Regions from separate parts of the Aeromicrobium sp. YIM 150415 genome, predicted to be linked through region 1. Evidence: riboswitches for the same ligand, from Rfam matches in the RefSeq annotation. Region 1 holds a riboswitch; the other holds the start of a gene.

What was found. A riboswitch is a leader RNA that binds a small molecule or an ion and turns the genes downstream of it on or off. The one in region 1 is predicted to bind cobalamin.
Region 2: another riboswitch for cobalamin. It lies ahead of cobN (cobaltochelatase subunit CobN); the one in region 1 lies ahead of JL108_RS16120 (hypothetical protein).

Annotation. Positions count from the first base shown of each region.
Region 1 covers NZ_JAERWM010000025.1:100,637-104,040, forward strand. The annotation lists gene JL108_RS16115 (fibronectin type III domain-containing protein) at 1-586, opposite strand, end outside; cobalamin riboswitch at 643-816, opposite strand; gene JL108_RS16120 (hypothetical protein) at 877-1,956, opposite strand; cobalamin riboswitch at 2,054-2,192, opposite strand; cobalamin riboswitch at 2,294-2,363, shown strand; gene JL108_RS16125 (hypothetical protein) at 2,460-3,404, shown strand, end outside.
Region 2 covers NZ_JAERWM010000023.1:4,621-8,024, forward strand. The annotation lists gene JL108_RS14715 (ABC transporter substrate-binding protein) at 1-93, shown strand, start outside; gene JL108_RS14720 (class I SAM-dependent methyltransferase) at 90-839, shown strand; gene JL108_RS14725 (hypothetical protein) at 967-1,221, opposite strand; gene JL108_RS14730 (hypothetical protein) at 1,244-1,462, opposite strand; cobalamin riboswitch at 1,564-1,696, shown strand; gene cobN (cobaltochelatase subunit CobN) at 1,723-3,404, shown strand, end outside.

The DNA.
Region 1 (3,404 bases):
GCATGACCAGCCCCGGCCCCCGGGCGTCCATCGGCGGCACTCGGGGAGCGATGGCTTCCTGGGAGGTGTCGCCAGAGACGGTCGCCGAGAACGACCATCCCTCGACGCTGCCGACCGCGGCACTGTGACCTCCGGCTCCGGTTCCGCTGTAGCCCCACCGGACGCCGGGGCTGGCGTGCCAGTAGGACCAGTACGCCTCGATCGGCGGCATGCTGTGACAGATCGCCGGGTCGCCAGAACGGTCCCTGGGGTAACCGTCGATGGTGCAGAGCGCACCCGGGAAAGGCACGACGCGCGTCACCTCGAAGCCGGCCTCCAGCAATGCCGCCCACCCGCTGTGCGGACCGCCGGGCGCGCAGCGCACCTCCACCTGCTGATCGGCCAGGGTCTGGAAGTCCACGATCACCGTGACACCGGTATCGGGACCCTCGGTACCGGGTGCGCAGGGCTCCCACACCGAGATCAGTTCCGGGTAGGGGTTGGGCACCGGCTCGGTCTCAGCCGCCGCCGAGGGCGGCACCACGGACACCAGCCCGAGCGCCAGCGCGGCACCGGAAATGAGGGACAACACACGTCGCAAGATCACGACAACGGCCTTTCCACAGCAGGCCAAGTCGCGCGGCCCGCCGTCTGAACGCGAGACGAACTGGTCGAGGCCACAGCTGGATCTTCGGGCTCGGGATCATCCTCCCAGGCCGCCTTCCCAGTCGATCTCTCGATCGACCAGTGGCTGATGGCCTGGTCGTCACCCATACCGCTGCGCGTCAGCCCCGGAGTCTCACCGGGTTCCCACACACCGTGACGAGCGCAGCCTAACAGCCGGACGACCCGTCCGGTGGCGGAATTATCCACCGCGCCACCGGACGGACCCTCACCTCACGGAGTAGCCAGCGCCCCGGAGGCGAGATCGAGCAACGTGACGTCCAGCAGCGCCGGGACGGCCTGCGTGGTGGCCCGGACATCATTACTGTTCTGCACCGGCTGGCCCCCATTCGTGGCCGTGCAACCCGGAATCCGGCCGTCGACGCCTGCCCGGCCCTCCAGCCACGCCTGCCCGTCACTCGCGTCAGTGCCCGCAGCGAGTTGCGCCTGGGTGGCCAAGGCCGTGCTGTTCGTGTTCGGAAGCGGTACCGGCGGACTATCGGTGCTGCATGCCGTGCTCTCCCAATAACCACCCGCCGTGTCCTGCTGAGTCTCCAACCAGGTCACGGCATTCACCGCGGCCGTGAACTCGCCCGCAGCCGCGAGCGCCTGCACCGCCATCGCCGTCGAGTCCACGTCCTGGACACCGGACGTGCAGGTCGTGCTCGTATGGCCGAGCGTTGCCCGGAACGCGCCGCTGCTGCACTGCTGCGTGACGAGATAGTCCGCGGCATCCGCGGCACTCACAGAGGACGACTCGCTCAGTGCGACGACGGCCAACGACTGGGTGAAGGTGTTGGAGAAGTCGCTATCCCAGGGATCGCTGGAGTCGACTTGGTTGGGGATCCGGCCACTGGAGTCCTGGAGGCACTCCAACTCGCTGATGTAGCCCGCGGCGCTGCCCCCATTGGCCTGCTCGAAGACGGCCAGCTTGGCGATCGACCCGGCATAGACGCTGCCGGTCGAGTTCGCGCAGGAGCCGTTGTTCCAATAGGCGCTGGCGTTGGCACGGATCCAGTCGGCCGTGTCATCGGCCTCGGCGCTCAGACCGGCAGCCAGGAGCGCCCAGTTGCCGTCGATCGTCAAGCCGGTGTCGGCATAGGACGCGACGGCCGGCGGTGTGCTCCATTCGTCCCAGTAGGAGGTCTCGAGGAAGCTGCCGCCGGCATCGGTCGAGAGCTGCGTGGACAGCCAGTCCGCCGCATCGGCGCCGGCATCAGCCGGTGACGCGGTGGCGGGCGCTGCTCCCGCCACCAGGACGACGGCCGCCGCGGCAGGTACTGCCCGGGTCAGCCAGGAAGGTCGAGCGAACACAGAAATACCTCGTTCTGTCGTGTCACGACGGCGAGCCCGCCGGCCACGACCTGCGATCGAGGACCAGTCGGATTCTGCCCGCAGTCCGCGACGGGTGAGTGAATCAACAGTCCGTGGCAGGCATTCCGACTCGTGCCGAAGCACACACGGTTGCGGGTCAGCGCCGGATTCGCACCGGCTTCCCCTGTCACGTACCTCTCGGTGCCCGAAACGTATCCTCGGGTCCACTTGACGTCAACGTCATCTATAGATCCGAGCCTCGACCTGCGGGTTCTGGTCCGCAGCAGCGAGCGATCCCTTACGCTATGACCCACAACTACACATGCACCCCGCGCTGGGGAAGCCGGTCGAAGTCCGGCACTGTCGCGCAACCGTAGTCCGAGGATGTCTCGGAGAGTCGGGTCACCAACCGGGATGCTGTTTCCATCCACCACTGTCGCGATCTCGCAGGGGTGCGCACGAGCTGTGTCGGCTCGGTGCTCCGTGTCGCGAAAGGAGCATCGATGTCCCGACGCGTTCGCCTCGTACTGAGTGGACTGTGTGTCGCCGTTCTCGCCCTGGGCGGGTTGACGACCACCACCGTCGCTACCGCTTCCTCGAGCCAGCACGCCGCATCCGCACAGGAGGCGGCCATCTGGCTGTCCGGGCAGCTCTCGACCGATGGCACCTTCCCGAATCCGGATGCGCCCCGGCCCGATCAGGGTCTGATGATCGACGCGCTGTTCGCCATGCACGCCGCCGGCCGGCCCGATCTGGCCGAGCCGATCGTCGAGGCCCTGAGCCGGGCGGGCGACTCCGGTGTCGTCGGCTACTGGAGGATCGAGGCCGCCGGCTACTCCGAGACCATCGTCGGCGCCCTCGCCAAGTCGACGCTCGCGATCCAGGTCGCCGGCCGGGACCCGAGGAGCTTCGCCGGCGTCGACCATGTCACCGCCCTCCGCGACAGCATCGCGGGCGATGGCGACCAGGCGGGGCTCTTGCGCGGCACGATCGTCAACGGCGACCAGACCACCCATCCGCTGGGCAATGTCTTCGACCACTCGCTGGGGATCATGGCGCTCGCAGCGGCAGACGAGTTGCCCACGGCCACCATCCCGGCCTTCCTCGACACCTTCCAGTGTGATGACGGCGCTTGGGCCATGACGAAGGGCAACTGCGCCTCCGGCGGAGCCGATGGGGCGGCGATGGCGCTGTCCGCCCTCCTGACCGCCCGCGATCACGGCGCGACCGGCCTCGACGATGCCATCGAGGGCACGCGCGACTGGCTGCGCGAGCATCAGCACACGGCAGGTGGATGGGGAGGCGGCACGGGTACTACCGAGACCAATACCAACAGCACCGGCCTGGCCGTGCAGGCGCTGAGCCACGCCCGCGGATCGCGCGGGGCCGTCGACGGCGGCGCCACCTACATCACGACGGCACAGGTCACGGCCGAGCGAGACGCCGAT
Region 2 (3,404 bases), on a different contig from region 1:
CTCGGAGGGACGACGATGGATCCCTCGATCCGCAATGTCGACGGCATCGAGCAGATCGCCGAGGGGCTGCGGGATCTGGGGCTCGTCGGATGACCGCCGCCGATCTCGTGCGGCACTGGGACGACCAGCAGGCCGCCTACATCGCCGAACGCGAGCAGCGGTTCGCCGTCATGGTCGATGTGCTGCGGCAGGTCGCGGGCGACGAGCCGATGACCGTCCTCGACCTGGCCTGCGGGCCGGGTTCGCTGGCCGCCCGCGTCCTCGACGCGGTGCCGAACTCCCGGGTCGTGGCGGTCGACTACGATCCGGTGCTCCTGGACCTGGCGGCGGAGTACCTGGCGCCCTATGGCGATCGGGTGCGGATCGTGGACGCCGATCTGACCGGCGAGTGGCGGGGGGCCATGGCGGAGGAGGGCTTCGCCGGCGCCGTGTCGACGACGGCGCTGCACTGGCTGTGGCCTGCTGACCTCGTCCGCCTCTTCGCGGAGGTTGCCGAGGTCCTGCGACCGGGAGGGGTCTTCCTCGACGGCGACCACTTCCGATTCGACGGACGCTCGCCGCACATCGCGCGCTGGGCCGCCGACCACGATCGTCGCACCCAGGAGGAGGCCTTCGCCGCCGGCGCGCAGAGCTGGGACCGATGGTGGGGTTCGCTGAGCGAGCGCCTCGGCCACGCGGAGCGCGTCGCCGAGCGCGACCGCCGGTTCGCGGGCCGAGACGCGACGCCGTCGACCGCGATCGACTTCCGGCTCGCGGCGCTGTCGCAGGCCGGCTTCGCCGAGGTCGGCACCGCCTGGCAGCTCTACGACGACTACGTCACCTACGCCGTGCGCGGTTGACGCCTCCGCCTTGCCGCGCGACGACGAGACCGCGCCCGACCATTGACCGGCCCCGAGCGGTGAGCCATCCCGCACTCAAGGTGCGGCGGTGCGTGATAATCCACCGCCCACAGATCCCAGGAGGGGATCAGCGAGTTCCGTACCGTTGGCGGGCGCCCTGATGGCTGACGCCGAGAGCGGCGGCGATCTCCACCCAGGTGACGCCTCGGGCCCGGGCATCGTGCACTGCATCGGTGACCGCTCGCTCGGCTGCGGCGCGGCTCGCGACCGCTGCTCTGATCGGTTCCGTCGCCGAGATATCGCGCATCGGGGCGGTGGCAGGATCGATCTCCTCGATCCTGTCGAGGGCTTCCTGGTCACTGAGCCGTATCCGTGCCGTCATGGTCATGCTCCCTTCGGTCGTCTCAGGGCCAGAACTTCGGCCGTGCTCGCATCGCGTGAACCACTCGCGGATCGAGGTCGGGGTCCGCGATCCCCACCTCGATGATCCGACCATCGCGGGCGGTGCCGATCACCAACAGGACCTCGTCTCTGCCCTCATAGACCCGAAGGAGGTGACGAAGGGCGTGAAGGATGTCCTCATCGGCGATGCCGTGCCGTCGTGCGCTGGCCGTGATCCTCACGAATGCAACATTAATTGCATTCTACGTCGTGTCGAGATCGTTATCCACACCCTCGCTCAGCACGCGGGCCGCCCCTCGGACCGGGGCGCGCGCTGCCCGGATACGCTGGGCGCACTCACGTCGACGCGATCTCAGGAACCCGGTGCGAGACCGGGGCGGTTCCGCCACTGTGAGGCCGCGCGGGCATCGTCCGCGAGGCCGAGCCAGACACTGAACGCGACGATTCCGACTGATAGGGGCGAGAACCCCGAGGAGGAAGCATGACGCGCATCGCGTTGCTGTCCACATCCGACACCGATCTGCTCTCCGCGCGCGCGAGCGGTGCCGACTACCGCTTCGCCAACCCGGTGCGGTTGACCGACGAGCAGATCGCGGCGCTCGTGGACGAGGCCGATCTCGTCCTCGCCCGCATCCTCGGATCGCCCGACGACGTGCCGACGGCGGTGCGCGAGGCCACCGTCCCGATCGTCGTCCTCGGCGGCGAGCAGCAGCCGAGCGCCGAGCTCATGGAGCACTCCACCGTCCCGATGGGTGTGGCCGCCGAGGCGCATCGCTATCTCGCCGAGGGCGGTCCGGCCAACCTCGCCCAGCTCCACGCCTTCCTCTCCGACACGATCCTGCTGACCGGCGAGGGCTTCGAGCCGCCCGCCGTCCTGCCGACGTGGGGGTGGAGCGAGCGCCCCGAGCGCCCCGCGGATCTCCCACGCATCGGCATCCTCTACTACCGCGCGCACGAGGCGAGCGGCAATACGGAGTTCGCCCATGTGCTCGCCGATGCGATCGACGCCACCGGCGAGGCCGTGGGCAGTCCGGTCTTCTCCTCCTCGCTGCGTTCGGCCCCCGATGACCTCTATGCGGCGCTCGGCACCCTCGATGCGCTCATCGTGACCGTCCTCGCGGCGGGTGGCCAGGTGCCCGGCGCCGTGAGCGCGGGCGGCGACGACGAGACCTGGGATGTCGAGCGCATCGCCGCCCTCGACATCCCGGTCCTGCAGGGCCTGTGCCTCACCTCCAGCCGCGCCGAATGGGAGGCCAATGACGACGGCGTGACCCCGCTGGACTCGGCCAACCAGGTCGCCATCCCCGAGTTCGACGGCCGCATCATCACCGCGCCGTTCTCCTTCAAGGAGATCGACGCCGACGGCCTGCCGCGCTACGTCGCCGATGAGGAGCGCTGCCGCCGCGTCGCCGGGATCGCCGTCAACCACGCGCGCCTGCGCCGCACCCCGCCGGCGGAGCGCAAGCTCGCCCTCATGCTGTCGGCCTACCCGACCAAGCACAGCCGGGTCGGCAACGCCGTCGGCCTCGACACCCCGGTCTCGACGGTGCGGTTGCTGCGTCGTCTGCGCGATGCGGGCTACGACCTGGGCGACGACCCGACCATCAGCCGCGTGCTCGACATGGACGATGACACGGAGGCCGGCGACACGCTGATCCACGCGCTCATCGACGCCGGTGGGCAGGACGAGGAGTGGTTGACCTCGGGTCAGCTCACCGAGAGCCACGTGCGCATCCCGGCCGCCGACTATGAGCAGTGGATCGCCGACCTGCCTGCCGAACTGGTCGACGAGGTCACCGAGGCGTGGGGTGCCGCACCGGGCACGCTCTTCGTCAACGATCGTCAGGAGATCGTGCTGGCCACGATCACCAGCGGCAATATCGTCATCCTCATCCAGCCGCCCCGCGGCTTCGGCGAGAACCCGGTCGCGATCTACCACGACCCCGATCTCGCGCCGAGCCACCACTATCTCGCCGCCTACCGCTGGCTCGAGCGCGGCTTCGGTGCGCACGCGGTGGTCCACCTGGGCAAGCACGGGTCGATGGAGTGGCTGCCGGGCAAGAACGCCGCCCTCTCGGCCTCGTGCGCCACGGATGCCGCGATCGGCAGCATGCCGCTCATCTACCCCTTCCTCGTCAACGATCCCGGTGAGGGCGCGCAGGC